Regions from separate parts of the Gordonia sp. 852002-51296_SCH5728562-b genome, predicted to be linked through region 1. Evidence: predicted binding sites of a transcription regulator. Region 1 holds the regulator's gene; each other region holds the start of a gene.
The links. The regulator LexA, encoded in region 1, represses DNA repair genes until DNA is damaged. The targets are predictions, from matches to a motif close to CGAACANNTGTTCG.

Region 1 (10,300 bases):
ACCGCTGCGGGCGCCTGCGCCGGATCGGCGAGTTGGACGGCCGTCACCGCACCGAGTCCGGTGCGCACCTCGGACACCGCGGCGAGGTCGGCGAGCGGGGCGAGCTTGTCTGCCAGGTCGCCCTCGAGCCTCGCCGCCTCGGCTAGGAGGCCCTCCCGCTCGATGATGTCGAGGTTGGCCATCGCGGCTGCCGCGGCTCCCGCGTGGCCGCCGTAGGTGTAGCCGTGACGCCACCAAACACCACCGGCGTAGAAGGGTTCGGCGACACGCGGTGCGATGAACACCGCACCCATCGGGACGTACCCCGACGTCAAGCCCTTGGCCGTGGTCATCATGTCGGGCTGGAGGTCGAAGCGCGCCGAAGCGAACCAGCTCTCGCCGCCGATACGGCCGAAGCCGGTCACCACTTCGTCGGCGACGAACAGCACGTCATTGTCGCGGCAGATCTGTCGGACCTCGGCCAGATAACCCTCGGGCGGAAGGTAGATGCCGCCTGCACCGATGATCGGCTCGCAGAAGAACGCGGCGACCTTGTCGGCGCCGACGCGTTCGATCAGACCGAGCAGGCTTTTGGCGTCGTCCCACTCGACGGTCTGTGCGTCGGGCATCAGGGTTCCGTAGCCGTCGTGGTTACCGGGGATGCCCGCGAGCGAGGTGCCCGCGACATGCATGCCGTGGTAGGCCTTGGTCCGACCGACGATGATCGTCTTCTCCGGCTTGCCGACCTCCACCCAGTAACGCCGCGCGAGTTTCGCAGCGGTGTCGATCGAGTCGCTTCCGCCGGAGGTGAAGAAGATCTTGCTCCCGGCAACCGGCGCGATGGTCGCAAGCCGGTCGGCGAGCGCGTCGGTGACGTCTGCGGTGAGATCGCCGAATCCCGAATAGTGCGCGAGCGTCGAGAGCTGATCGGCCACCGCCTGCGCGACCTCGGTGCGCCCGTGACCGATGTTGGTGAACCACAGACCGGCGGTGGCGTCGAGATACTCGTTGCCATCGCGGTCCCACACGCGGGTGCCCTCACCCCGCGTGATCACAAATGGGCCGCTTGCGCTGACCGACCCCATATCGGCGAATCCGTGCCACAGTGAACCTGACATGGGGTCAATGATGCCCGGCGGCATCGCGGTCAGGGCACTCAGGGTCGTCAGTACGTTCACCGGCGAGAGGTCGGACTGCGTCCCACCATGTACCGACACATATCCTTGAAAGATCATGTCCGTCTCCCCCGAATCACAGCCCGGCGACTCCACCGCCGCGGCGACGCAGCCTTCTTCGACGGATCAACGCTCGCTTCGACGTCGACTGACCGATCTGACGATCGTCGACCAGCACCGCCTTCGACGCCGCGTCGACAAGCTCGGTGCGTCGCCGAACGCCGATGCGGTGGCGGCACTCTCGCAAGACATCGACGCCGCCTCACGACGCATCGAGCGTCGTCGAGCATCCGTTCCGGTGCTCGAGTTCCCACCGGAGCTACCGGTCTCGGAGGCCCGCGACGAGATCGCAGCCGCGATCGCCGCTCACCAGGTCGTGGTGATCGCGGGCGAAACCGGATCGGGCAAGACCACCCAGCTTCCCAAGATCTGCCTGGAGCTCGGCCGAGGCGTGCGCGGCGCCATCGGTCACACCCAGCCGAGGCGTATCGCCGCGAGTTCCGTGGCACGGCGTATCGCCGACGAGACGAACACCGAGATCGGCGATGCCGTGGGGTACTCGGTGAGGTTCTCGGACCGCTCCGGCGCCGACACTCTCGTGAAGGTGATGACCGACGGCATCCTGCTGCGCGAGATCGCCACCGATCCGATGCTGCGCGCCTACGACACGCTGATCATCGACGAGGCGCATGAACGAAGCCTCAACATCGATTTCATCCTCGGCTACCTGCACCGACTGCTCCCCCGTCGCCCCGACCTCAAGCTCATCATCACGTCGGCGACGATCGAACCCGACAGATTTGCGCGGCATTTCACGACACCCGACGCCGAGGTCCCCGTCCTCGAGGTGTCGGGGCGGGCGTACCCCGTCGACGTCCGCTACCGCCCGCTCGTCTCCTCCGACGGCCCCGACACCGGTGACGAACGCGGTGGCGGCGAGCACGCCGACCTCGACCAGATCCAGGGCATCGACGCCGCCATCGACGAGTTGTGGGGGCGCAGCAACGCCGGTGGCGACATCCTGGTGTTTCTGCCCACCGAACGTGACATCCGTGAGGCGGCGGACTCGCTGTCCCGACGCGTCGCGGCGGGTGCCGAGGTGGTTCCGCTGTACGCACGATTGTCGATCGCCGAACAACAGAAGGTGTTCACACCGTCGCGTGGCAATCGAATCGTGTTGTCCACCAACGTCGCCGAGACCTCGCTGACCGTCCCGGGCATCCGCTACGTCATCGACACGGGTACCGCACGTATCTCGCGATACTCGGCGCGCACCAAGATCCATCGACTTCCGGTCGAACCGATCTCGCAGGCGAGCGCCCGCCAGCGCGCCGGGCGGTGCGGGCGAGTTGCCCCCGGCATCTGCATCCGCCTGTACAGCGAGGCCGACTTCGACGCCCGCCCCGCCTTCACCGACCCCGAGATCCTCCGCACCGACCTTGCCTCGGTCATCTTGCAGATGGCGTCGCTGCGGCTCGGCGACATCGCCGACTTCCCCTTCGTCCAACCTCCCGACGCGCGCGGAATCCGCGACGGCATCGGAGTTCTCACCGAGCTCGGTGCGATCACGACGACCGACAAGACCGACACCACACCGCGATTGACGCCTGTCGGACGCACGATGTCGCGCATCCCGGTCGAGCCGAGGGTCGCGCGCATGCTGATCGCCGGGCACGAATCCGGTTGTCTCGCCGACGTTCTGGTCATCGCCGCCGCGCTGTCGATTCCCGACGTTCGTGAGCGGCCCGGCGATCATCGCGAGGCTGCCGACGCTGCACACAAGCGGTTCGTCGTGCCAGGGTCCGACTTCATGGGTTACCTCGCACTGTGGCGCTACCTTCAGGAGAAACGACAGGAACTGTCCGGCAACCAGTTCCGCCGCACCTGCGAGCGCGAGTTCCTCCACTACCTCCGCATCCGCGAATGGCAGGATCTGCACCGACAGCTACGGCGCATCGTCGACGATCTCGGCTGGTCGACGAACGACGCCGGAACATCGAAAGAGTCTGGAACATCAAAAGAGTCTGGGGCGTCGAAGAATTCCGGCGAGCCTGAGGTGTCACACCACACCGATGCGATCCACCAGGCGATACTGTCCGGGCTCCTGAGCAACATCGCCGCGCGCAACGCCGAGGGTCGGGAGTACACGGGCGCACGCAACACGACCCTGATGATCTTCCCCGGCTCGTCACTCTCCAAGAAGCCGCCCGCGTTCCTGATGGCCGCCGAGATCCTGGAAACGTCACGACTTTTCGCGCACACCGTCGCGGGAATCGACCCGCTGTGGGCCGAACGACTCGCAGGCGACCTGGTCAAACGCACATACAGCGAGCCGCACTGGTCGTCGAAGCGCGGTGCGACGATGGCATACGAACGTGCGACGCTCTACGGCGTCCCGTTGGTGGCCCGACGCCGCGTCGACTACGGCCCCATCGACCCCGCGGCGGCGCGCGACATGTTCATCCGGCACGCCCTCGTCGAAGGCGATTGGAAGACGAATCATCCGTTCTTCGAACGCAATCGGGCGCTGCTGTCCGACGCCGCCGAAGTCGAACACCGCGCACGACGCCGCGACGTGGTGATCACCGAAGACCAACTGTTCGACTTTTACGACCATCGCATCGGCGCCGAGGTCACCTCGGCACGCCACTTCGACACCTGGTGGAAGAAGGCGCGCAGAGCCGACCAGGCGCTGCTCGACCTCACCCCGGAGGACGTCGCCGCCGACGTCCACGTCGCCGATGCCGACTATCCCGGCGAGTGGCAACAGGGCGATACCCGCTACCGCCTGCGCTACCGATTCGAGCCCGGCGCGCCCGATGACGGTGTGTCCGTACTCATTCCGCGTCCACTGTTGCGGCACGTGCGTCCTGCTGGCTTTGACTGGCTGGTCCCGGGAATGCGCAGCGAACTCGCCACCGAGTTGATCAAGACACTGCCCAAGACCATCCGCAAAACGATGGCCCCCGCCGGACGATTCGCCGATCTCGCTCTGTCTCGCCTCACCCCACGCCGCGAGCCGCTTATCACGGGCCTCGCGCGTGAACTGTCGACGATCACCGGGCAGACGATTGCGGCTGACGACTTCGCTCCCGAGAGACTCCCCGCCTACCTTCGGATGAACTTCGTCGTAATCGACGAGCGCGAGGAGTCGGTCGCCACCGGCAAGTCCCTTGCCGACCTCCGCCGACGCATCGAGGGTGACGCGCCCGCGCCGACGCCGCGTCGGGTGTACACGACGTGGACGACAGACGGAATCGGAACACTCGCCGAGTCGAACGTCGATACCGTTGCCGGACAACAGATCACACGCTATCCGTCACTCGAGGTCGTCGACGGAGAGCGCAACCGTGGGGTGGCACGGACGCTCGCGACGTCGGACGCACAGCGACGTGTGCAACTGCACGGTGCCGTCATCGAACTGCTCGACCACGCGATCGCGCCACTCTCGCGCAAGATCAGCGCAGGACTCGACCCGGCGGATCGACTGGCACTGAGTCAGAGTCCCTACGAGTCGCCCGACGCGCTGTATTCCGACTGCACCCGCAGGGCGATTCGCGACATCGCGCCCGCAGCAGTCGATCTCGGCTCGATCCGCACGCCGTCGGCCTTCGAAGAACTCGTCTCGGCGCTCCGGCCGCGTATCTCAGCGGCGGCGCCGGAGTACTTCGCGCTCGCCGTCGAGGTCTTGCGCGAGGTGGCTCCCCTACGTGCCGAGATCGACCGCCACTCGGGTCAGACAGCGTGCGACGACGTCGCCGAACAGTTCAACAACCTGGTCTTCGATGGATTCGTCCTGGCCACGGCACGCGAACACCTGCAGCACGTTCCGCGATACCTGACCGCCGCACGGCAGCGTCTCGAGCAACTTCCTGCCGCGGCCACTCGCGACCGCGATGGAATGGCCGCCATCGACAGAGTCACCGAGCGCTGGAACCAGCGCCTGACACAGCTTCCCGAATCGCGCCGAGACACCGTCAGCGAGGAAGCGCAGTGGATTGTCGAGGAACTTCGGGTCAGCCTCTTCGCCCAGAAGCTCGGGACCGCCTACCCCATTTCGGAGAAGCGCGCGCTACGAGCTCTTGACCGACTCGGTTGACACCGGACGCGCTGAACTCGACGCAGCATCGACAGTGTCGTCGCGGGTGGCGGGTGTGTCGAGGTCGTCTGCGCCTTCGTGGGATCCGGTGAGGTTGCCCCGGAGGTCGTCGATCTCACGCTGGAAGTCTTCGAGCGAATCGAACGAGCGATAGACCGAGGCAAAACGTAGATATGCCACCTCGTCGAGGTCGCGCAGCGGGCCGAGAATGGCCAGACCCACCTCGTTGCTGGGGATCTCAGCGGAACCCGACGATCTCACCGCGTCTTCGACCTGCTGAGCCAACTGCGCGAGATCGTCTTCGTTCACGTGACGTCCCTGGCACGCGCGGCGCACCCCGCGCATCACCTTTTCTCTGCTGAACGGCTCCGTCACTCCGTTGCGCTTCACGACTGCCAGAACAGCACTCTCAACCGTGGAGAAACGTCGCCCACATTCGCTGCACGCGCGACGTCGGCGGATCGCCTGCCCCTCATCGGCGACACGCGAATCGACGACCTTGGTGTCTTCGTTCTTACAAAACGGGCAGCGCATGTAGTCCTCGTGCGAATCGCGGGACGCAGCGGCTCCGTCGATCTGGCTTGGTCCGATCGTCTGACGACCGGCGGAAGCGAGACCGCAGCGGTGACCGTGTCGGTTTCCGACTGGACCCTGTGACATCGAGAATACCGCCAGCGCTCAGCGGTACGCGGGTGTGACAAGCGGTTGGCCAACGCGCAGCCCGCTCGACGGCAGATCGTTGAGGTCGATGATCTCGTCGATGACGGTCTGACGCGGCATATCGGGCGCGACCCGCGCCGCGATCGAGCTCAGCGATTCACCGGAACGCACGTGGACCACCTGCGTGGAGGTCGACGACGGCATGCTCGCCCGCTGGTAGTCGGCACCGACGGTCCCGACGACCCACACGGTCAGCGCCAACCCGACTCCGGCGAGCACCGCCAAGACCGCTGCGCGCCGGCGACGGGCAGCCACCATCTCGCCGACGCCACCGGCGCATCGCGTGCCTGCCGGACGTGTAGAGGTGCCGTGATCGAACGCAATCCGACGTCGGCGCTGCGGCGAGACGTCCGCGCCGGCCCGTCGGACCTCACTTGTTCGAACATGTCCCGCCACACGCAGCTCTTCGCTACGCACGGCATTCGACGATGCGCGTCCACTGACCACCGTGGCGCGGTGAACTCGAGAACGCGTCGTCGACGCAGGTCGGGGCGTTGCAGATCGGGTGGTCGGCGGTGTTGCCGCGGATGCACTCGACGGGCTGGGAATCGTGCGGGTCACCGGGTTGGTCATCAAGCTGGTCATCGCTACCTCCAATGGTCGATCAAGCGTTCGATGCACTGATGTTCGAGTTCTACCAGAGGGGTCCGACAAAGTCCTGCGACACGTCGAACAAATGTTTGATGTTGTCAGTGGCCTCCGCTACTGTCGGCGCCAGACGATGGATGAAAGACGCACCCCACCACCTGCTCCACAACAGCAGCCGGTTCACAACAGCAGCCGCATCAACATCAGGAAGGACGGAACCGATGACAGAGAAGTCACGACGCAGCCCGACGTCGCCCAAGGGCAACGGTCGCAGCGTCGAAGGCAAGAAGAGCGGAGGCGGCGAGGAGACACCGATCCATCCGGCCGTCGCCGAGGCAACACTCACCGATCGCCAGCGTGGCGTCCTCGATGTGATCCGAAAGTCGGTACGCGAGCGTGGATATCCGCCGAGCATCCGAGAGATCGGCGACGCCGTCGGCCTCACGTCCACCTCATCAGTGGCACACCAGTTGCGCACTCTCGAGCGCAAGGGCCTGCTGAAGCGCGACGCCAACCGTCCGCGAGCGGTCAACGTCTCCGAGGCTCCCGATGCACATCACTCCGATGCCATCAACGGAGATCTCCCGACCCCCACGTTCGTTCCGGTACTCGGCCGTATCGCGGCGGGCGGTCCGATTCTCGCGGAGGAGGCGGTCGAAGACGTCTTCCCGCTCCCGCGTGAGCTCGTCGGTGAGGGCTCGTTGTTCCTGCTGCGCGTCGTCGGCGAATCGATGATCGACGCCGCGATCTGCGACGGCGACTGGGTTGTCGTACGTCAGCAGAATGTCGCCGACAACGGCGACATCGTCGCAGCGATGATCGACGGCGAGGCGACGGTGAAGACCTTCAAACGCAAAGACGGCCACGTCTGGCTGATGCCGCACAACCCGCTCTTCGATCCGATCCCCGGCGACGACGCCGCCATCCTCGGCAAGGTCGTGACGGTCATGCGCCGGGTGTGATGCGCTGAACCGGGCCCCGCAGGTCATTGACCAGCGGGGTCTGTATCAGTGGTCGAGTTTTTCGGCTGCGGCACGTCGGGCGAGTGCCGGACTCGAGGTGGCAAGCGCGGCAGCGGCCGCGGCTCGGCACTGCTCCATGGTCACCGTCGACAGCTTCGCCCCGACTGCTGCTGTCGCCGCCGGAGCCGCCGACAGCGAGGTGACTCCCAGTCCGACGAGCACACACGCGAGCGACGGGTCGGCCGCGGCCTCACCACAGACGCCGACGGGTTTGCCCTGCTGGGCGCCGGCGGTCGCGACCTGCGAGATGAGTGCGAGCACCGCGGGTTGCCACGGGTCGGTCAGTTCGGCAAGTTCTGCCGACATCCGGTCGGCGGCCATCGTGTACTGCGTGAGGTCGTTGGTTCCGATCGACACGAAGTCGACCTCGGCCAGGATCGCCGGCGCCAGAATTGCCGCTGCAGGGATCTCGATCATCACGCCGGCCGTCAGACCACGCTGACGGACGAGATCGGCGAACTGTGCAGCCTCTGCGGCCGTGGCGATCATCGGTGCCATGACCCACGGCGTCGTGCCGGATGCTTCTGCCGCGCGCGCGATCGCGTCGAGTTGAGTTCGCACGATTTCGGGGTGGTCATCGCCGATTCTGTTACCGCGCACGCCGAGTGCGGGGTTCGCCTCGTCCGGGTGCTCGATGAAGGCCAGCGGCTTGTCCGAGCCGGCGTCGAGCGTTCTGATGACGACTTTTTGGCCCGCGAACGCCTCGAACACGTCGCGGTACAGACGTGTCTGCTCGTCGACATCGGGTTCCTCTGCCCGGTCGAGAAATGCCAACTCGGTGCGGAACAGCCCGATCCCCTCGACCGGCGCATCGGCCGCGCGACGCGCCGACACACCATCGGCGACATTCGCCAGGATGGCGACGTCGGTGCCGTCAGCAGTCCGGCCAGGGCCACGCCACGCAGCAACAAGCGCTGCCTCCGCAACACTGCGCTCGACGAGTTCGCGCGCCTCGGACTCCTCCGGTTCGACGGTGATCGACCCCGCACCGCCGTCGAGCAAAACCATTGTGCCGCTGGTGATCTCACTCAATCGAGCCACGGCGACCACGCACGGGATGCCCAATTGACGCGCGATGATGGCGGTATGACTGGTCGGTCCGCCGAGACGCGTGGCCAGCCCGACGATCACAGCGGGATCGAGCCCCGCGGTATCCGCGGGAGCGAGGTCGTCCGCGAAGAGGATCGACGGTTGGCTCGGCGTCGGAATTCCCGGCTCCGGCCGGCCGAGCAACTCGGCGACCACCCGGTCACGCACGTCGTTGAGGTCGGTGATCCGCTCTGCCATCAACCCGCCGAGTTTGGCGAACATCTCGGAGAACTGCGCCGTGGCCGCGACTGCGGCAGCAGGTGCCGACGCCCCCTTCGCGACACGGGACTTTGCCGCACCGATCCATCCCCGATCCTCGGCCAACCCGGCGGTCGCGGCAAGAACCTCGGCCGCAGCTCCCGACGCGTGTGATGCGCGATCACGCAGTCTGCCCGCGACGACTGCCGCGGCGGCGACGAGACGTTCCGACTCCGTGTCCCGCTCGCCCTCGGCGAGGACGCGATCAGTGCCGAGTGACGTCTCGTCGTACTCGACGCGCCCACCCGGCCACAACACCGGCCCGTAGGCAAACCCCGCGACGACGGGTGTTCCCGTCAACTCTCCCTGACCGTTCATGGTGACCCGATTCTCCGTTACCAGGTGATTCTCCATTGCGTCTGCTGCCTTCCGGGTCGATCGGCCGGGTGCGGTGATCTGTGAGGAATACCCGGCGTCGTGAATTTCTGTGATCAAAGTTACTCGAAACGCTTGACTTGTCAACACACACGGGCGTAAACACAGATATATCAACATCGAATCCCACACAGAACCAATCACGCGGTGATCCACAGAACACAGATCCGACAGAACACAGATCCGCAGAAGCCAGATCCACAGAACACAGACCCCACAGATGGTTCGCCGGAAGGTGAGCCACACACCACAGATCGGAGTCGACAGGTGTACGCCGAAGAGCGACAGCGAGCAATAGCCGATCAGGTGCGCGCGCACGGTCGCGCATCCGTGACAGCTCTCGCCGACAGGTTCGACGTGACGAGTGAAACCGTGCGCCGCGACCTCGCAGTGCTCGAGCGCAGCGGTAGCGTGCAGCGCGTCCACGGCGGAGCAGTCAAGGCCGGGACGGTCGAGGTAGTCAACGAGCTGGGACTCGCCCAACGCGAGTCCTCCCACACCGCAGAGAAGGCAGCGATCGCCCGCGCTGCGATTCGGTTTCTGCCCTCGGACGGTGGATCGGTCATCTTCGATGCCGGAACCACTACCTACCAGGCCGCCAAGCTGCTGCCCGCCGATCGCAGGCTCACGGTGATCTCGACGAGCCTCCAGCTCGGGCAGGCCCTCACCGCACACGAACGGGCCACCCTGCTCATGGTCGGCGGTCGGGTCCGTGGGCTCACGCAGGCTGCGGTCGGCGCCGAGACCGTCGCAGCACTCGGAAAGATGCGGGCATCTGTTGCCTTCGTCGGCACGAATGGGATCAGTGAGGGCCACGGCCTGTCCACCCCCGACGCGGAAGAAGCCTCGGTCAAGTCGGCCATCGTGGCTGCCGCGCAGCGCGTCGTGGTGCTGGCCGACTCGTCGAAGATGGGTCGCGAGGACTTCAGCTCGTTCGCTCCGCTCGACGAGGTGGACGTCCTGATCACCGACGACGGCATCGACCCCGAGTTCTC
Region 2 (10,300 bases), on a different contig from region 1:
CCTGCATTCGCCGCCTGGAACCACGACTGCGCAGCGAGACTCACGACGCTCGGCAATTGCATGCCGCCGAGCGATTCGTCGAACGAGCCCGCGCCCAGGCCCGCCTTGATGAACTCGGCGATGCCCGACTGGATTTCGTCGGGCAAGACGACGGCACCGTCGTCGCCGACGTAGGGCTCCTGGGTGTCGCCGAGTCGGTTGACCGGCGCGAAGCGTTTGGTCGCGAGGTCGGCGGCGAGTTCGAGCACGGCGTCGAATGTGTCTCGGGAGTGTTCGGCGAAGCGTTCGCGCTCGGTCAGTGACTCGACGTCGAGCCACTCGTAGAGCATGAATTCGAGGTCGCGCTTGGAGATCGGTTCGGCCATGACACTTTCCTTGAGGCAGCGGATTGCTGGCTGCTCGACACGACGATCGGGTCACACGATCCGAAGTCCGACGTGACGGAATCGTCGTCCTAAGCAGTCGCTCATTTTATGAGCACTCGCTTATACTGCCTGGTGTGCCGGTTTGGGTCAACCATCAGGCGGGAATTCGACGAGCGAAACGGGGTGACGGCGACGTGACGACGCGGGAGTCGGCTGCAGCGCAGCGCATACGCGATGCGGCAATTGTGTCGTTCGCCCAACTCGGCTATGCGGGCACGTCGACGCGGCAGATCGCTGCCTCGTTGAAGATGAGCGCCGCGGCGATGTACCCACACTTCCGGTCGAAAGAGGACCTGCTGTACTCGATCGCCCTCGACGGACACCGCAGCGTCTACGAGGCGCTACGCGAAGTCGACGATCCGTCTGACCCGTACGCGGTTCGTCTGGAGAACGTCGTGAGTGCCTTCGCGCGGTGGCAGGCGGAGCATCACGAGCTGGCCAAGGTGGTCCAGTACGAACTGGGTGCGCTGACCGCCGACCACTACCGTTCGATCAGTGCGGTTCGTCGCAAGACAACCGCAATTCTCGCGACCATCGTCGCCGGAGGTGTTGCTGCCGGGGAGTTCGCAGCCGACGACCCCGACGACGTCGTGCTCGCCATCTCGTCGCTGTGCGTCGACGTGTGCCGCTGGTTCCCCAGCCGTGATCGCCGCGATCCTGTCGCGCTGGGCACGGCGTACGCGCGCATGGCCCTCCGAATGGTCTTGGCGCGCCAGAGCTGATTCGAACAGGGTTGATTCGACGCCCAACCACGTCAGCCCCGCCACCGGATGTACGGTGCGGGGGGCTGACGGGTTGCTGACGGGTTGCGGTGCAACAGGATTGGCGGCGACGCCGCAGCCAGTCAGGCTGCGTCAGACAGCGGCGGGTCGACGCCGCCAGGCGAGTCGGGTGCGGCCGGCGGGTCCGGTTCAGGTGACGCGCCGGGGTCGGATGGCCCGCCGGGGTCCGTCGGCGGGTCCGGGTCGAGTTGGAGTGGTCTGGGTGGGTTCCACGTGAAGTCGACGCGCTTCTCGCGGGCCGGGGTGTCGTCGGTGAGCATGCTCGCCACCAGTCGCAGTTCGACGCCGGTGAAGATCTGCTCATACGCGCTCGGCGTATCCGTTTTCCGGCGTGGCGATACAGCAGCGCCGCCAACGCTGGGTTCGCCTGCGCCGGTCATGCCGCTCGAACTCGCACCGCCGGCCGTTGTAATTCCTGCAGGATGCCCGGTGGTGTCGGTCGCGGTGTGTTCGGCGTTGATCTGCTCGGTGCCGGTGTGCGCGGTGCCGGTGTGCTCGGAGGCGAGGTAGTCGCGGAAGTCGGCGGCCACGTCGGCCATTCGGTTCACATGTTCACGATTGGGTGGCATGCCGGGACTGGCGTTCAACCGCCACGCCACTCGTCCGGTGTCGGGACCGTCGGTGATCATTCGCGTTGTGTACTGGCCGATATTCGGTCCGACCTTGCTGTTGTGCACGTCGCATGCGGGCACCAGTTGGTCGATATCGGTGAGTCCACCCTTCGCCCAGTCCTTGGCGGCGTGATGCATCTGTACTCGCGACGCGGGTTGGGTACAACCCGGTGCTGAACACATCCCGCCGCCATCGGAGGCGAACGAGGCGAAGCGTTGTCCGAGGGTGGCGATCCTTTTCGATCGACCCAAATACAGTGGCACGCTGGTGTGTTCGGCGAACACTGCGAGGAATGGCTGCGCGCCGCTGGTGGCAGCCATCTCGATCAGATCCTTGATCGGCAGTAGCGCTCCGGAGGCGGTCTGCGCCAAACCAGCCTGCTGCTCGAGTTCGGTGAGACTGGTTTTGACGATCACCTGGATCGGCAGCCCGCGATGAGACTTGCCGAGCATGCCGGAGTCGAGCACACGAGCCAGCAGCGCAGAGAAGGCGTCATGATTGCGTTGCGCTGCCGATCGCTCGTCACGTTGTGCCGCTGCGCGGAGCAGGTCGGGATCAGCCGAACCGACAGGTCCTGACGGCGAGTCGGGATCATCGGGATTGTTCATACCGGGTTTGCCCCACGCATCCAGCACCGCATCCAGACGCGCGCGTGCGGCCGGATCGAGATCGGCGGTCAGCCGTGACATCAGTTGCGCATCTTGCCGATTCACCCAGAACGCACGACGACGCTTGCGGTCTTTGGCGTCTGTCAGTGAGCCGTCGGGATCGAGATGGGCCAACAATCGTGCCCCGAGACTGCTGATTTCAGCCGGAGTGTATGAAGTCGCATAATCTGCCATCTGCACCTCGGCTGCCGCACGCGTCTCTGCGGGAACGGCGCGAGGGATCTTGTTGAGCACATCGATGACGGCCCGTGCATGTGCGGGCGCCACCAATCCCTGCGCCACACGCTCGGCCAGGGTTGGACACTTCGGGGCCACTCGCTCACCCAGTATCGAGGTGAACGTGCCGGTTTCGGCGATCAGCCAATACCTGGCCGCAGGGTCACCGACGTGCAGATGACTGGCCAAAAACCCACTTAGATTGCGGTAGCCCAGCCTACGGTCGGCACTGCGATCAGACACCTCGACCACCAGACGGTCGGTCACAGCTCCCGAGGTGCGCCGAGCCAGCCGCTCGGCAACCTGCGCAGCTTCTACGAGGACTCCGTCCGACAGCGCCGACGCATCAACCTCAGCCAACGTGTCCAAGGCTGCTGACAGACGTGACAGTTGCTCAGCCACCGCGGCATCGGCCGAACCTGGCACGGTTGAAGCCAAAGCGGAAGGCGTGCTGAGGTTTTCGTCGATCTGCTCGTCGTGAAATTCTGTGGCCATCTGTTCTCACCCCCGCCCGTGAGTATCCGTTACAGAGAATCGGCTGCCGAGATCGAGCCGATCAGCCTCTTCGAATATGTGTTCTATGCTACCTGACGAAACGGGCATCCGCCAGGAGAATCCGAACAGTCTTTCGATGAGAGACGGTGTCCTCTTCGGGTGTGATCTCATCTCCCAGAACACCGCGGAGACGCTTCAGCTCGCAAGTCCCCGCACGGCTGTGGCGCGACTACAGAGCGTCGCGAACAGGCCAAGCTGAGCGAACGGGGTGCGGCAGAACCGTTGCATCGCCTTACGTCCCAACCTGCTTACACTCAATTGTCACGTCGAGCTGGGGAGTCATCCGGTCGGAGCTTCATCGTTTCCGGTGGGCCGCAGCGCATACGACGGGGGCACCGTGCCGTTTTTGTAGTAGTAGAACCAAATGTCGGCTGCTTCGGCAGCAGCGAAGACCTCGTTCGGATAGACCCGCGTCGGGTACTCACCCACGTGGATGGTCACTGATGGTGGCGACGTCAAGTCCGCTGCCGGTGGCCGCCCTACCGTGAATAGTCCCGTACGGCCTTGTCCGCCCGGTAGTCGAACCTCGACAGTCATTTCCTGAGCGCTGCCGCCCACTTGTAGAAAAGCTGTCTTGGCGTCATCGATTTCTGCGTCGGTGAAGTCTTGTTGCCAACCGGGACGGGGCAGCCGCCACATGACTCGTGCGTAACGCGTTCGACCATCGAGCGCATCGAGCGGCGTACGAAACGAGTAGAGCGTCTCGTTCGGTCCCAACCACATCTCGTAATCCATCGCGTTGACCACGTGCGTCGGAACTGCCATGGCTAACTCACCTACCCCTCACCGCTCCCGATTTCAAACGCGACGCTGCGCTCGTGTGCGGATTTTTATCCTGCGCTGTCTAGTCGGATGAGGATTCGCCGCTTGTGAACGGGCGCAGCACATAGGAGTCGGGGACAGTGTCGTGCGTGTAGTAGTAGAAGCAGAGGTTTGCTGCTTCGGTGGCATCGAAGACTTCGTTTGGGTACACGAGTGTGGTGTGGTCGGCAACTGCAATCGTTATTGACGGGGGGCTGGTTGTGTCCGCAGCAGGGGGTCGTCCAACGGTGAACAGTCCCTCGATCCCGCGTCCCCCTCGGAAGCGAACTTCCACTGTCATTGCGGATGCGCTGCCTGCCACTTGCAGGAATGCTTCCTTTGCGTATTCGATATCGGTCTGAGTGAAGTCCTCCGACCAGCCGGGGTGGGGCAGCTTACAGATGAGTTCGGTGTATAGCTTGTGGCCATCAAACTGTTGCAGAGGTATGAGAAAGGACCCCAAGTCATCGTCAGGACCGATAAAGGACCTTAGTCCTGGGCTGTCGATCAGATGTGTCTGCATTGCCGAATTCAGCCTTCTCCCTTTTCGCCTGGAACCTCGATGTCTCGAATCCTAGTGACCTTTACCGTACGGCCGTCGGGGAGCTTCACTTCAGCGGGAGCACCGCCTTTTGCCTTGTCATCGAATGTGCGTTGACGCCTAGGTCTTGTGGCGTTGTCGGCACTGAAGTGTCTTGGGTCTGGTGGAGACCGTGATCTCACCGGGAGGACGGATATGGGAGCACCACGGAAGTTCGATCAGTAGACCCGTGAGCCGGCGGTTCGGATGTATCACGACCGTTTGAAGGAGGCGGCCGAGTCGAAACTCGGCGCCAGTAAGCACGTTGGTGGCCTGTTCGACGTCAAACTGCGACGTTGCCCAACTGGATCGAGAAAGACGCCTGCTGGATTCAGGGCCGGGCGCGCAGACGGTCGCCGAGCATGAAGCCGAGGTCCACCGGACTTCGGCGTCAATTTGCCGAATTGCCAAGAACTAATGAGATTGTGAAGACTGCTTCAGCGCTTTTCGCAGCGGCGGAGATCGACCGCGGACTGCGGTGATCGAGGACACAACACACGGTGCCCTTGGCTCCGTCGGGCTGTGTCAGCTACCTCGCGGACGTTATTCTCAGCCGCGCGCGATCCACGTCGTCTTGAGTCCGGTGAACTTCTCGATCGCGTGGACCGACAGGTCCGAACCGAACCCCGATGCCCCGAAGCCGCCGAAAGGTGTTCCGGGAGAAAGGGCGTCGACAGTGTTGATCGAGACGGTTCCGGCGTGCAGATTGTCCGACATCCGCAGTGCGCGATCGAGATTCGAGGTCCATGCCGATGCTGCAAGCCCGAACGGAGTGTCATTGGCCAGGGCGACTGCCTCGTCCTCGGAATCGAACGCGATCACCGCCAGCACCGGGCCGAAGATCTCGTCGGTCATCACCGCCGAATCGGCGGGAAGGTCGACGACGACGGTGGGCTCCATGAAGCACCCGACGTCGCCGATTCGGTTGCCGCCAAGTGCTATTCGTCCGTCTTCGCGCGCCTGATCGACGAAGCCGAGGACGAGGTCGAGTTGCTTGCGCGTCACCATGGCGCCCGTTGTCGACGCCGGGTCGAGCGGGTCGCCAGGCAAGTAAGCCCCAGCCTTCTCGACAACCTTGTCGACGAATTCGTCGAGTATTTCGCGCTGCACCAGAAGTCGGCTGTTGGCAGAGCAGACCTCGCCCTGATTGCCGAAGATGCCGAAACAGGCCATCTCTGCGGCGGCGTCGAGGTCGGCGCAGTCGGCGAACACCAGGTTGGGGCTCTTGCCGCCACACTCGAGCCAGACCTGCTTCATGTTCGATTCTGCGCTGTAGGCCAAGAACTTCTTTCCGACCTCCGTGGAGCCGGTGAATGTCAGGCACTGCACGTCGGAGTGGAGTCCGAGCGCACGACCGGCGTCGGCGCCCAGGCCCGGCACGACGTTGAAGACGCCGGGTGGGATCCCGGCTTCGACCGCGATCTCGGCCAAGCGCAGAGCCGAAAGCGGGCTTTCCTCAGCAGGTTTGAGGACGACGGTGTTGCCCGCGGCCAGTGCGGGTGCGACCTTCCATGCTGCGATGTCGAGCGGAAAGTTCCAGGGCACAACTGCGCCGACGACGCCGAGCGGTACCCGGCGAACCATGGCGACGCTGCCGTCGGCGGTCGGGGGCAACTCGCCCGGGATCTTGTCGGCCACCTCGCCGTAGAACCGGAAAACGGCTGCGGCGCCGGGGACTTCGACCTCGTACGAATCGCGGATCGCCTTGCCCATCTCCAGCGTCACGAGCGTCGCGAGTTCCTCGGCATGCTGTTCGATCAGGGTGGCGAAGCGGATGAGTACCGTCCCGCGCTCGCCGGCGGACAGCTTCGACCAGCGCCCGTCGTCGAAGGCTCGACGCGCAGCGGCGACGGCGACGTCGACGTCCTCGGCGTTGCAGGCGGCGACGGAGGCGAGCACGGTGTCCGTCGCAGGGTTCACGACGTCGAAGGTCGTGCCGGACTGTGCGGAGAGCCACTGGCCATCGATGAACGCCTGGGAGCAGAACGCGATCTCGCCTGCGCGCGCGGACCAGTCGATCGAGGTGAGGTCGGGTAGATCGGTCATGACTCTATCGTGACGGGAAATCGTGAAGCGCGATAGATCAGGCAGCGCCGATTTATCTGACGTTCTACATCGGTCTGGTCGATGTAAGGGGGCGCCGACGTGGTACGGCTGCCCGTCAGCGCCGAGAACGTATAGCGCAACGAGGTCATCTGTTCTCTAGATGTAAAAGTCCGGAACTTTCTGTTTTCCCGGTGATGCTGATCGCCTCGATACTTGCTGAACAGCCCCGACGCCGTGGCCGTGGCTCGCTCCGAACCGCACACCGTGACACCCGCCAGACACACGCGCACAGGCCGATCCAGTGCCGCCCACACAGAGCAGAGGTATCTCCCGATGAACACGTCAACCCAGCCGTCGACGGGCGCAGCGCCGTCGGTGGAGCGCCGCACCATCGACCACATTCCGCACGACGAACGGCACGGCCGCGCGCGCGACATCTTCACCGTGTGGTTCGGCTCGAACATCATGCTGCTGACGATCATCACCGGAGCGCTGGCCACCACCGTGTTCGGGCTGCCCTTCTGGGCGGGCGCGATCGCAGTCGTCGCTGGCAATCTCGTGGGCGGTGTGGTCATGGCGCTGCACGCGGCGCAGGGCCCGCAGATGGGTGTACCCCAGATGCTCCAGACCCGAGCACAATTCGGTTCGCTGGGCAGCCTGCTCGTGGTGGTGCTCGTCGTCTTCATGTATCTGGGATTCTTCGCGTCGAACGCGGTGCTCGGCGGCAAAGCCTTCGCCGAAGTGACCGGGCTGCCGGACAACTGGGCGATCTTCATCATCGGTGCCATCAGCGTCGTCGTGACGATGATCGGCTACAAGCTGATTCACTCCATGGCGGCTGTGCTGTCGGTGGTCGCGGGCCTGGCGCTCCTCCTCGCGTTCGTCTGGATGATCGGTGTCAATGGGTTGCCGACGGATACCTGGCACAGCAGCGGGTTCACCTGGGCAGGCTTCATGGCCACGTTCTCCGCAGCGGCGTTGTGGCAGATCGCCTACGCGCCCTACGTGTCGGACTACACGCGCTATCTGCCGCGCGACACCGGAGTGAAGACGGCCTTCTGGGCAACCTATGCGGGATGTGTTCTCGGGTCGGTACTTCCGATGCTGCTCGGTGTGCTGATCGGCGCCGCTCTGCCCGACTCCGACACCCTCGCGGGCATGGGAACGTTGACCCATGGGATCTCCACGGGGCTGTTCCTCGTCTTCGCCGTCGGTATCAGCGTCACCAACGGCATGAACCTCTACTGTGGCGCGCTCTCCACGATCACAGTGGGACAGAACATCTTTCCTCGATGGCGAGCACAGGCGACGAGCCGTGCAGTCATCGCGCTCGTGCTGTTCGCCATCGCGATGCTGCCTGCTCTGCTCAGTGCAGACGACTTCCTGGCCAACTACGCCAACTTCTTGGCCCTGCTCCTCTGCGTCCTGATTCCCTGGACCGCAGTCAATCTCGTCGACTACTACCTCCTACGCCACGGCGAGTACGACATCGAATCACTCTTTCGTCGCGACGGCGGTGTCTACGGTCGATTCAACTGGATCGCCATTGCGTGCTACGTGATCGGTATCGGAGTTCAGATTCCGTTCCTCTCGACGACTCTGTGGACCGGTCCGTTGGCGAAAGAGATTGGCGGCGTCGATATCTCGTGGATTGTCGGGCTCGCTGTCATCTGCCCGCTCTACTACGTCCTGATGGCCACCCGTAAGAGCGAGGCGCCGGCGAGCGCGAACCTGGCGTCAGAGCCGGCGGCATGAGCAATCCTGACAACCCCGGTTCTCCTGACAAGTCCAGTGCTCCTGACTATCTCGTCGTAGGAGGCGGCACGGCAGGCTGCATCGTGGCGGCTCGTCTGAGCGAGGACCCCGCGGTGACGGTCACGGTCCTCGAGGCCGGCCCGAGTGACGAGCACGAGCCCCGCGCCCGCTCGATTCGACGGTGGGCGGAGATGCTCGAGAGCGAGTACGACCAGGACTACCGCAGCGTGCCGCAGGAGCGTGGCAACTCCGGAATTCGTCAGGCGCGCATGCACATCCTCGGAGGCTGCGCGACGGCCAACACGATGATCACGTGGCGACCGCTGCGCGCAGACATCGACGAGTGGGTCGCGCTGGGGGCCGACGGTTGGGACGCCGATACGCTCGGCCGTTGTTTCGACAAGCTCGTCACCCCCATTGCGCCCGTCGCGGAAGCCGATCGCAATCCGTACGTCGCCGACGTCGTCGACGCTGCGCGCTGCGCTCTTGACCTGCCGGCTCGAGCCGGCTGGAACCACGACGCCGACTTCGCGAACACGGGGGAGGGTGCCGGATTCTTCGACATCGGCTACACCCCCGAATCCAACCTGCGATCGTCGACCTCGGTGCACTATTTGCACCCCGTACTCGCCGAGCGATCCAATCTGACTGTGCTGCACCATGAACTGGCCAGTTCGATCATCTTCGACGGCGACCGCGCCGTCGGAGTGCGGACCATCGCGCGAGACGGTAGCGAGAACGATCACCTCGCCTCGCGTGAAGTCATTGTCTGCGCGGGTGCGATCGCTTCACCCGCACTGCTGCAGCGCTCAGGAATCGGTCCGAGCGACGTGCTCACCCGGGCGGGAGTGCCGGTGCGCGTCGTCGCACCCGGCGTCGGTGAGAACCTCATGGATCACGCCGAAGGTCTCATCGTGTGGGAGACCGATCGCGACGTGCCGTCGACGTGCGCCACGGGGTGGGATGCGGGCGCTGCGCTGCGCGTCGACGAATCGAGCCCCGCCCGTCCCGACGTGCTCATGCATTTCCCGGTCGAGGCCGTCGCAGATCATGCCGTCAGCTACGGCGTCGACATGCCTGACCGGATCATCTCGATCGCGCCGAACGTGGCCAAACCGCGCAGCCGCGGTCGGGTCCAGATCGTCGACGACGATCCGTCGACTCCACCGTCGATCGACTACCGGTACTTCACCGACCCCGACGGTGTGGACGAGGCGACGCTCGTGGCGGGCATTCGTGCCGCACGACGTATCGCGGCAACCGCACCGATGTCGAAGTGGGTTGTGCGCGAAGTGTTCCCGGGCGAGGCCCTGCAGTCCGACGACGAACTGTCGTCGGCACTGCGGGCCACGCATCAGACGGTCTACCACGTATCCGGAACCTGCAGGATGGGGTCGGACGACGACCCGATGGCCGTGCTGGACCCATCGCTGCGAGTCCGTGGGGTCAGCGGTCTGCGCGTCGTCGATGCCTCCGTCTTTCCCACGCTCACCTCGGTCAATCCTGTCGGCACCATCATGAGCGTTGCCGAACGCGCCGCAGAGATCATCGCTGCTCAACAGTGATCGGGTTGGTGCGTCGCGACCTTCGTGCGACGAGGTATCCGGCGGTGGCGATCAGTGTGAGCACGGCCAGAGTCCCGAGTGTGAACGCCTCGAAGCGGACGCGTGAGACCTTCCAGGTGTCGAGGAACGCGTAGTCGAGGCCGAACAGGCTCTCCAGGGTGCCAGGGAACACCGCGACCCAGACCCCGAGTGCCGCCCAGAATGTCGCGAGTCCCGCCGCGATGCCCATGCCGATGGTTCCGCCGGGGACGGCGTAGGGCCGCGGCGTGTTCGGATGGTTGATGCGCAGGCGGAA
Region 3 (10,300 bases), on a different contig from region 1:
GACGACAACCACATCGAGTGGACCAACCCAGCCCGGCAGAGCGGGCGCGGAGACGATCGGCACATCGACGCGGGTGGCGGCGCAGGCCACGACGAGCGCGACGGCGTCGCGGGCGACGCTCGACACGCCGTGCACGATGACAACACTTCGGGGCCGCAGCGCCGCCAACGGTTCGAGGACGCCCTCACGCATGGCTTCGGCAACGGCACGCACCTGCGCACCCGTCAACGCCGCCGCCTGCAGCAGACCCTCGGAGTCGCCCGCAATCAGATCGTCGACATCATCGAGGTCGGCGGTATCTGTACGCATAGGGTCAGCCTAGCGACGCATGGCGTTGCTGCCCACACACAGCCATATTCTGACCCACCAGATCTCGCGGGCGCGTCAGTCGACCGGGTCGGGCAACACACGAAGATGCCCACGCCTGCCGGGGCGCGGCTTCACCGCGCCGCTTCGGCGAGCAGCGTCGGCCCCGGAACGCACATCGGGACCCGAACGCACATCGGTCGTCGACGTACCCGCACGATGACGACCCGCGTGAACGTCGTCGAACGCCTCCTGGTCGAAACCGGGCGCGCGTCCCACAGCACCTGCGATTCCGCGTGCACCGACCTCACGCACGGCCTCGGCAAGGGCGGTCAGTTCGTAGTCTTCGGCGACCGGCGCCGAGAATCCCCGCTCACTGCGCAGCATCTCCCACCCGCGCGGCACCGTGATGCGGCGCGCGTGCTCGTCACACAGATCCCATGAGTGCGGCTCATCCGACGTGGCGAGAGGACCGATGACCGCCGTCGACTCGGCGTACACAAAGGTCAGGGTCGCCACCGCCGACCGGGAGCAAGCCGGGCGGCAGCATTGTCGGGGAAGCTTCACAGCAGAAAGGTTAGTCCCACGCCCCGGCGAACGGTGAGGCGACACGCGGCGCGGGGTCGGACACGCGGCCCGGGCCCGACACGCGGCACCCATCTCCGACGCGACAGCGGACGGTGGAGACTTACAATCTCGGCATGCGTATCGAACGGCGGCGCGCCACGCGCGATCGAAGCCAGGCTTCGCCGGTGCGCTCCTCGGAGAACCGGGTGTCCGATATGCGGCTCTCGGCCGTCCGCGCGGCGCGTCGAGCACGTCGCGACCGACGAGGCCGGGGTCTGCGCTCACCGCTGCTGCCGCAGGGAGTGCCGGCGTGGCGCAGCAAGTCGGACGAATTCGACACGGTCGTCCTCGAGGCGTTCGCGGAGATAGATGCACGTTGGCACGATCAACTCTCGGGACTCGACATCGCTGTCGACGAGATTCCGCGTCTTCTCCCGCGTGACCCGGAAACCGTTCAGTGGCCCGACGAGGTGACAGCCGACGGCGCCGTTCCGCTTGCGCGGTTGATGCCCGCAGGGGTCGATGTACACGGAGCGCCGACCAGGGCGCAGATCATCCTCTTCCGCCGGCCACTGGAGAGCAGGGCGAAGAAGGGCGAGGACCTACTCGACCTCGTTCACGAAGTCTTGGTACAGCAGGTCGCGACACACCTCGGACTCGACGAGGACATCATCGACCAAGGACCCGAGTAACCGAACTCGACCGGTCTACCGGCAGACGGTGTCACCAAAGATCGGGCCACCAGAGGACCGGGCCATCAGAGGACGGGGCTACCGGGGTGCGACCGATCGTCAGATGATGCCGCGCTTGAGGCGTCGACGCTCACGCTCGGAGAGTCCGCCCCAGATTCCGAAACGCTCGTCATTGTTCAAGGCGTACTCGAGGCACTCGGCCTTCACCTCGCAGCCCTGGCAGATGCGCTTCGCCTCTCGCGTGGAGCCACCCTTCTCCGGGAAGAAGGCCTCCGGATCGGTCTGCGCGCACAGCGCGCGATCTTGCCACTGATCTTCGATCTCGTCGAACAAGCCCTCGAAGTCGTTGGGCACCAAGGAAAGATGGCGCCGCTGCGAGTCCTCCTCAGCGCCGAGTGACACCTCAGGTGTCCCGATGAATGAATCATCAACGGGCCCAAGGGTTGTGAAATTCGCATCCCCACTCAACGGGGACGCGATCTCTGAATGTCCGTGTGGTTCAAGGGGATTGCCGATCGCGTTGTCGAATGCCATCGTCGGCGCCTCCTGCCTGGGAAGTCGTTGTTCTCTGTCGTCACGGCGGCGCGGCATCGGTGCCACACCACCACTCATACCCGTACATTCTCGATCTTCACCAAGTGTCCGGCGCGACCTGGCACCACCACGGTGTCGGATCAACCTTTCCGAATTCGAACACGTGATCGAACTTCGTTGCGATGCACCGATTCTCGATCTCGAACCAGAAATGACACTGATGTGATTAGACACGCAAGAGACGTGTCCGGTCAAGTTGAATCGAAATATTCCTTAATACCATCGACTGACAAAAACTCCCCGTAAGACACGAGTTGTGTTGCGGGGACACATCAATGTCACATCGGACGCGAATGGCGGGCGCAGCGTCGTGGTCCATGATATCGATTCGATCCGGACTCACTAGAGTGGGTCGTTGTGAAGGTGACGGTACTCGTCGGCGGTGTCGGCGGCGCACGATTTTTGTCCGGAGTTCGCGAACTGCTCGGTCCGACGCCGTTTCCCGACGCCGCGGGCGACGCGGCGTCGAGCAGCGGAAACGAGATCACCGCGGTGGTCAACGTCGGTGACGACGCGTGGATGCACGGCGTGCGCATCTGCCCCGATCTCGACACCTGTATGTACACGCTCGGCGGCGGAATCGACCCGGAGCGCAGTTGGGGTCGAGCCGACGAGTCGTGGCACGCCAAGGAGGAACTGGCCGCCTACGGCGCAGATCCCGACTGGTTCGGACTCGGCGACCGCGACCTTGCGACGCATCTGATCCGCACCCAGATGCTCGACGCCGGATACCGGCTCTCCGATGTCACCGCCGCGCTGTGTCGGCGTTGGCAGCCCGGCGTGCGACTGCTTCCCGCCACCGACGAACGTCACGAGACACACGTCGTCGTCTCCAAACCCGATGGGCGCGAAGGCGAGCGCGTCGCGATCCACTTCCAGGAGTGGTGGGTTCGTCATCGTGCGCAGATCCCGACGTTCGGGTTCGCGCAGGTCGGGTCCGACGACACCGCGCCCGCACCGGGTGTGGCCGAAGCGATTGCAGACGCCGACATCGTCCTGCTCGCACCGAGCAATCCCGTCGTCAGCATCGGCGCGATCGTCAGCGTCCCCGGCATCCGAAGCGCGTTGCGCACAACGTCGGCACCCGTGGTCGGCATCTCCCCGGTGATCGACAATCGACCGCTGCGGGGAATGGCCGACGAGTGCCTGTCGGTCATCGGCGTCGAGTCCTCCGCAGAGGCGATCGCCGCCCACTACGGGGCCCGCAGTGGCAACGGAATCCTCGACGGATGGCTGATCGCCGAGGGCGACACCGCAGACGTCGACGGCATCGCCATCGGAACGGCACCACTGCTGATGAGCGACCCACAGACGACCGCCGTGATGGTCCGTGACGCATGCGCCCTCGTCGGCGTCGACATTCCGCACCCCGCCCGCCCCGACGCCACCGGAGACGCCCGATGACGGCCGACGACAGCGCGGCATCGCAAGTCGGGGTCCTCCGCGACCACCGCGCCCCCGCGGCTCTGGAGATCATCCCGGTCACCGGTCTGCCCGAGTTCGACGCCACCACCGACCTCGCAGCGGAGATCACACGCCGCGCCCCGTGGTTGCGTAACGACGACGTCGTCGTCGTCACCAGCAAGGTCTTCTCCAAGACCGAGGGTCGGATGATTCCGGCACCCACCGATCCCGACGAGCGTGATGCCCTGCGGCGCAGGCTCATCGACGCCGAGTCGGTGCGCGTCCTCGCGCGCAAGAACCGCACGTTGATCACCGAGAACAAACTCGGCCTCGTGCAAGCCGCTGCGGGCGTCGACGGCTCCAATGTGCCCACCGACCAGATCGCCCTGCTCCCCGAGGACCCCGACGGCAGCGCACGACTGTTGCGCGAAGCCATCGCGAGACTCACGGGTCACCACGTCGCGGTCATCGTCACCGACACGATGGGCCGCGCCTGGCGTACCGGTCAGACCGACGTCGCCATCGGCGCGTCGGGAATCGCCGTGAGCCACCCCTACGAGGGAGGCGAGGATTCGTACGGCAACCCGTTGATCGTCACCGACATCGCCGTTGCCGACGAGATCGCCTCTGCCGCAGACCTGGTGAAGGGAAAGCTCGACGGCGTACCGGTCGCGGTGGTGCGGGGGCTTCGCGTGCACGACGACGGCTCGTCGGCGGCCCAGCTCGTCCGACCGGCCGATGAGGACCTGTTCCGCCTCGGGACCGCCGAGGCGATCGACCAGGGCAGGATCGAGGCGATCAGAACCCGGCGATCGATCCGGTCGTTCTCAGAAGAACCCGTTGCGCCCGAAGATCTCCGAGCCGCATTCGCCGACGCGTTGACCGCGCCTGCGCCCCACCACACGCATCCGTTCCGCTTCGTCTGGGTACGGTCACGCGAGCGTCGTGTCCGCCTCCTCGATGCGATGGGTGACGCGTGGCGGGCCGACCTCTCGTCGGACGACAAGTCACCGGAGTCGATCGCCAAGCGCGTGGGGCGCGGCCAGATACTCTACGACGCACCGGAACTGGTGATCCCGATGCTCACCGGCGACGGAGCGCACACCTACCCCGACTCACGTCGCAACGCCGCAGAGCACACGATGTTCACCGTCGCCGCGGGCGGCGCGGTCGCGAGCCTGCTCGTCGCGCTGTCTGCCCGCGGACTCGGCAGTTGCTGGGTCGGGTCGACGATCTTCGCGCCGGATGTGGTGCGTCGCGAGCTCGACGTCGACCCATCGTGGGAACCGTTGGGCGCCATCGCCATCGGGCACCCCGCCGAGCCACAGCAGCTACGCGAGCCGGCCCCGACCGACAAGTGGGTGATCGAGCGATGAGCGCTGATTCCCTGCACTCGTCGGCCGTCGAACTTCTTCGGTCATGGAATACCCAGGCGCCCGAACAGGATTCGCTGCGCCACGCCTATCTCGCATTCCTCGACGCGCAGCCGGACGCGTGTCTACGACGCAGCGTGCCCGGACATGTCACCGCGTCGACGATCGTGTTCGACGCCACGCACACCCACGTCCTGCTGACGCTGCATCCGCGTGTGGGCAAATGGATTCAGCTCGGTGGGCACTGCGAGGAATCCGACAACTCGATCGCCGACGCCGCACTGCGCGAAGCACGCGAGGAGTCGGGAATCGACGACCTCACGCTCGGCGCATTGGCGCAACTCCACACCCATCCCATCACCTGCTCGCTCGGCGTGCCGACCCGACACCTCGACGTCCGCTTCGCCGCGGTCGCGCCGCCGCAACCGGGTGGCAAGCTGCCGCACTTCGACATCAGCTCGGAGTCGGACGACCTGCGCTGGTGGCCCGTGGACGCGCTGCCCCACGACGACGGCACCGAGATCGAATCCCTCGTCACCGCCGCGCTGGCTCAGCTCGCTGCCCGACAGCAGGGTTGAGAGCGCCCTGCCGCGGGCGTGCGCTCAGATGCGGATGCCCTTGCCGACGGTGACCACCTCGCCGTTGCTGACGGCGAAGCGGTCGCGGTCGGCCGCGAGGTCGACGCCGACCTGCCCGCCGTCGGAGACGACGACGTTCTTGTCGAGAATCGCATGCCGCACAACGGCGCCCTTGCCGATCCGCACGCCGGGCATCAACACACTGCCCTCGACGATCGCGCCGTCTTCGACGTGCACGTTCGCAGAGATGACCGACTGCGAGACCGTCCCACCCGAGATGATGCTGCCGCCGCCGACGACGGAATCCTGCGCGGAGCCACCCTGTACGAACTTGGCGGGCGGAACGTTCAGCGACTCGGCACGTATCGGCCAGTTCTGGTTGTACAGATTGAAGACCGGGTGCACCGACACAAGATCCATGTGGGCGTCGTAGAACGCGTCGAGCGTTCCGACGTCACGCCAGTAGCCCTTGTCGCGTTCGGTGGCCCCGGGAACCTCGTTGTCCTTGAAGTCGTAGACATAGGCCGCCTTGCGGTCGACGAAGCTCGGGATGATGTCGCCACCCATGTCGTGATCGGAGTCGGCATCGGCCGCGTCCTTGATGATCGCCTCGACGAGCGCATCCGTCGTGAACACGTAGTTGCCCATCGACGCAAAGGTGACGTCCGGATCGTCAGGCGTCCCGGGCGGATCGCTCGGCTTCTCCAGGAAGCGCGTGATCTTGCCCGAGTCGTCGGAGTCGATGACACCGAAGGCCGACGCCTCGACGCGCGGCACCCGAATGCCTGCGACGGTCACTTCGGCACCGGACGCGATGTGAGCCTCGACCATCTGCGACGGATCCATCCGGTACACGTGATCGGCACCGAACACGACGATGTACTCCGGCTGTTCGTCGAAGATCAGGTTCAGCGACTGGTAGATCGCGTCGGCACTGCCCGTGTACCACCTGGGACCGAGACGCTGCTGCGCCGGGACGGGCGTGATGTACTCGCCATGAAATCCTGATGTCCACCAGGTTTGCGAGATGTGACGGTCGAGTGAGTGCGACTTGTACTGTGTCAGCACACAGATTCGCTCATACCCCGCGTTGACCAGATTCGAGAGCACGAAGTCGATCAGCCGGTACGCACCGCCGAACGGTACGGCGGGTTTGGCGCGGTCCTTGGTCAACGGGTACAGGCGTTTTCCCTCGCCACCGGCGAGGACGATTCCGAGAACGTGCGGCTGCGATCTCACACTCCCAACTTAACCGCCAACCACCAGTGGGGCCATACGAATCGCGGGTCCGTTCTCGAGCGATTCCACATGTGAATGGCGAACTCCGACGCATGGCGCTAGCGTCAGGACCCATGAGGGTGGCGATGATGACGCGGGAGTATCCACCCGAGGTCTACGGCGGTGCGGGAGTTCATGTCACCGAACTGGTCCGGCATCTCCGAAGTCTCGTCACCGTCGACGTGCACTGCATGGGCGTCCCCCGAGACGACGCCTTCGTCTACTCCCCCGACCCCGCACTGGCCGACGCCAATCCGGCGCTGTCGATGCTCTCGACGGATCTTCGGATGACGCAGGGAGCGGCAGGCGCCGACATCGCGCACTCGCACACCTGGTACACCGGTACCGCCGGGCATCTCGCCGCTCGCCTGTACGACATTCCACACATCCTGACCGCCCACTCCCTCGAACCGTTGCGGCCCTGGAAGGCCGAGCAACTCGGCGGTGGCTATCAGGTGTCGAGTTGGTCGGAACGCAACGCCGTCGAGTACGCCGATGCCGTCATCGCGGTGAGTTCGGGCATGCGCGCCGACGTGGTGAACGCCTACCCGCGGTTGGATCCTGAGCGAGTTCACGTGGTGCGCAACGGAATCGACACGACGCTGTGGTATCCGGTCGAAGAGCCGTACAACCAGGAGTCGACACTGGTGCGCCTGGGAATCGACCCGTCGCGTCCCGTCGTCGCGTTCGTCGGGCGCATCACGCGCCAGAAGGGCGTCGGACATCTCATCGCCGCCGCACATCATTTCGATCCGGCGATCCAGCTCGTCTTGTGTGCAGGCGCGCCCGACACACCAGAGATCGCAGCGCAGACCGAGGCCGCCGTGGCCGAGCTCGCCGCCGCGCGAGACGGAGTCCATTGGGTGCGAGAGATGCTGCCGCTACCTCGTATCCGCGAGATCCTCACCGCGGCAGATGTTTTCGTGTGCCCATCGGTGTACGAGCCGCTCGGAATCGTCAACCTCGAGGCGATGGCGTGCCAGACGGCTGTTGTCGCGTCGGCCGTCGGCGGAATCCCGGAAGTGGTGCGCGACAACGTCACCGGACAACTCGTTCCCTACGACCCCACCGATGCCGTCGGCTTCGAACGCGGAATCGCCGAGGCCGTCAACGACGTCGTGGGCGATCCGGCGGCAGCCACCGCGATGGGTAGCGCAGGACGCGAGCGCGCCGAATCCGAGTTCTCGTGGGACTCCATCGCCGAACAGACACTCGACGTCTACCGGTCGACGCTGGCCTGACACACCGTGACCGTCACGGCGACGGTGACCGGGGTGGTCGACGATCCCGGCGCGAATGCGTGTGCGGCACGCTCGATCTCGTCACGATCGCGATGGAAGGCCGTCGGACCCATGGCCACGAGGTCGGCGATCGTCGACGCCGGCACGTCACGGCGGTCGCGAATCACCGTGTGCTCGACGATATTGAAACGCTCACCGACTGCGGCGGAGATGGCGTCGGACTTGTCGGCAGCGACCGACAGCATCGACATCGGCTCGATCAGCTCGCCGAGGTGATCGGGCGCCGGCGTGACGATGATCCACCGCCCACCGCGGCGCAGAATGCGCGCGGTCTCGTCGACGTTGCGCGGCGCGAACACCGACAGCACGACGTCGGCGCAGTCGTCGACGAACGGGAGATCGCGCCAGACGTCGGCGACGACGGCACCGCCGGGAATCCTACGCGTCAACGCGCGGGCACAGTATTTCGAGAGATCGACACCAACACGGCGAGAGTGCTCGACGCCGCCCAGCGCGGCCGAGAGGTAGTGTCCCGGTCCGGCACCCAGATCGATGATCACCGGTGCATCCGTGTGCACCTGCATGCCGGGAACTAATGCTGCTGCGGCCTGGGCGACCGCGTTCACGACAGGATCGAGAACACCTGCGTCGTGGACTCGCAGGCGTGCCGACACCATGTCGGCGGTGTCGGACTTGAGCGAACCGGATCGGCCGCCGAGCAACGATACGTAGCCCTGCTTGGCGATGTCGAACGAGTGTCGGAGCGGGCAGAACAGGCGCCTGCCGGGTTCATCGACGGTGAGACGCTCTCCGCAGACCGGGCAGCGGAGCAGGTCGGCGATGTCGGCGACGGATCCCGCACGTCCTGGCTGCGCCCGTGGCTCCTGAGTCAGCCGGTGACCCCGCGCAGCTCTTCACCCAGCGCCGCGGCTTCGTCTGCGGTCAGTTCGACGACGAGACGGCCGCCACCCTCGATAGGAATGCGGACAACGATCCCACGCCCCTCCTTGGCTGCTTCCAGGGGTCCATCCCCAGTACGTGGCTTCATCGCCGCCATTTCGCAAACTCCCTTCAGAGTTCTCCTCGCCGTGGTGGATCCGACGACAGCGCACGGCTGCCGTGTCAATGATACGTGTTCACTGAATCGGCCCGACCGACGGACGCGCAAACGGTTAGTCGAGGTCGTCCTGCGACGTCGAATCCCCCGCACGCGCGGCGTGCGTGGAGTCGTAGACCGACCCGCTCTCGGCCGACACCGGTTCGGCGGCGTCGCGCGCCTGCAGGGTGAGCACCACTGCACGCAGCTCGTCGATCTCCGCGGCAAGCCGCTCGAGAGCCCAGTCCACCTCGCGCGGCTTGTAGCCGCGCACCGTCTGAGCGAAGACAAGGGACCGCACATCGTCGCCTGCGATACCCGCGGCGGGCAGGCGGGTCAGGGTTGTGTCGTCGTCGATCGGGGGCAATTCTTCTCCCCGACCGAACACGAACCACACGACAGCGAACACGGCGGCCACGACCACCACCATGATCAGCAGGTAGAGCAACAGCGTCTGCATGGAGAGAAGTCTATGACCGCCGTGCCGACGCTCAGATCAGCTGGCCATCTCCTCGGCCGTCGCGTCGGCGCCGCGAACGGTGTTCATCGGCGGACGATCCTCGAGATAGAGGTCGGTGGTGTGCGGGGTGAAGGTGCCGTCCGGCTCCGCGGTGAACTGGGTGAGCCCGGCCCCTGAGTCCTCGATGCCGCATCGTCGCATCAACGTGCCGACGATCTGCCTGCTCATGACGCCCAACTCGATCAGCGGGCGGTTGCGATGTGTGCGGACACCCAGATTCACCTGGCCGATGCCGGGCAGTCCATAGCGGTCGTAGGTGTCGATCAGCAGTCCGATCTCGACTCCGTACCCCGGCGCGAATGGAACGGCCGAGAGCAACTCCCGCGTGCCCGCGTACTCGCCGCCCAGCGGCTGGAGCACTGCGGTCAGCTCGGGTTTCTGCGATGCGAGCAGCGGCCGGGCCACCAGTTCGGTGACTCGCCCGCCACCGTTGGCGTCCTGGGTTGCTCCTGTCCGCAGTGGACGCCGGTAGTAGCCCTTGACGAGGTGGATCTGCGGGTTGACCAGGAGCGGTCCGAGCATCTTGGGCACGAACATCGGGTCGGGGTCGATGAGGTCGGAGTCGACGAAGGCGATGAGGTCGCCGGTGACCGCGGCGATGGACCGCCACAGCACCTCTCCCTTGCCCTTCACCGGCTCGAGTTCCGGTAC

Region 2: A5766_RS12460 (HNH endonuclease signature motif containing protein) is a predicted target of LexA. The motif match lies at 3,270-3,283, and genes of this name have one in related genera.
Region 3: cofD (2-phospho-L-lactate transferase) is a predicted target of LexA. The motif match lies at 2,256-2,269, and genes of this name have one in related genera.

What each region holds. Positions count from the first base shown of each region.
Region 1 covers NZ_LZMI01000003.1:21,924-32,223, reverse strand. Annotated here, with positions in the region: gene A5766_RS00530 (aminotransferase family protein) at 1-1,097, opposite strand, end outside; gene hrpA (ATP-dependent RNA helicase HrpA) at 1,213-5,253, shown strand; gene nrdR (transcriptional regulator NrdR) at 5,227-5,787, opposite strand; gene A5766_RS24810 (LysM peptidoglycan-binding domain-containing protein) at 5,932-6,558, opposite strand; gene lexA (transcriptional repressor LexA) at 6,783-7,523, shown strand; gene ptsP (phosphoenolpyruvate--protein phosphotransferase) at 7,569-9,284, opposite strand; gene A5766_RS00500 (DeoR/GlpR family DNA-binding transcription regulator) at 9,573-10,300, shown strand, end outside.
Region 2 covers NZ_LZMI01000065.1:72,910-83,209, reverse strand. Annotated here, with positions in the region: gene A5766_RS12470 (acyl-CoA dehydrogenase) at 1-365, opposite strand, end outside; gene A5766_RS12465 (TetR/AcrR family transcriptional regulator) at 560-1,147, shown strand; gene A5766_RS12460 (HNH endonuclease signature motif containing protein) at 1,270-3,198, opposite strand; gene A5766_RS12455 (hypothetical protein) at 3,538-4,023, opposite strand; gene A5766_RS12450 (hypothetical protein) at 4,103-4,582, opposite strand; gene A5766_RS12445 (aldehyde dehydrogenase family protein) at 5,189-6,685, opposite strand; gene A5766_RS12440 (purine-cytosine permease family protein) at 7,019-8,440, shown strand; gene A5766_RS12435 (GMC family oxidoreductase) at 8,437-10,005, shown strand; gene A5766_RS12430 (APC family permease) at 9,986-10,300, opposite strand, start outside.
Region 3 covers NZ_LZMI01000054.1:33,168-43,467, forward strand. Annotated here, with positions in the region: gene A5766_RS09125 (hypothetical protein) at 1-309, opposite strand, end outside; gene A5766_RS09130 (DUF3499 domain-containing protein) at 385-873, opposite strand; gene A5766_RS09135 (metallopeptidase family protein) at 1,089-1,565, shown strand; gene A5766_RS24670 (WhiB family transcriptional regulator) at 1,665-1,919, opposite strand; gene cofD (2-phospho-L-lactate transferase) at 2,517-3,563, shown strand; gene A5766_RS09150 (coenzyme F420-0:L-glutamate ligase) at 3,560-4,939, shown strand; gene A5766_RS09155 (NUDIX hydrolase) at 4,936-5,514, shown strand; gene glgC (glucose-1-phosphate adenylyltransferase) at 5,539-6,753, opposite strand; gene glgA (glycogen synthase) at 6,867-8,033, shown strand; gene A5766_RS09170 (putative RNA methyltransferase) at 8,012-8,926, opposite strand; gene A5766_RS09175 (DUF3117 domain-containing protein) at 8,923-9,090, opposite strand; gene A5766_RS09180 (DivIVA domain-containing protein) at 9,206-9,589, opposite strand; gene A5766_RS09185 (glucosyl-3-phosphoglycerate synthase) at 9,626-10,300, opposite strand, start outside.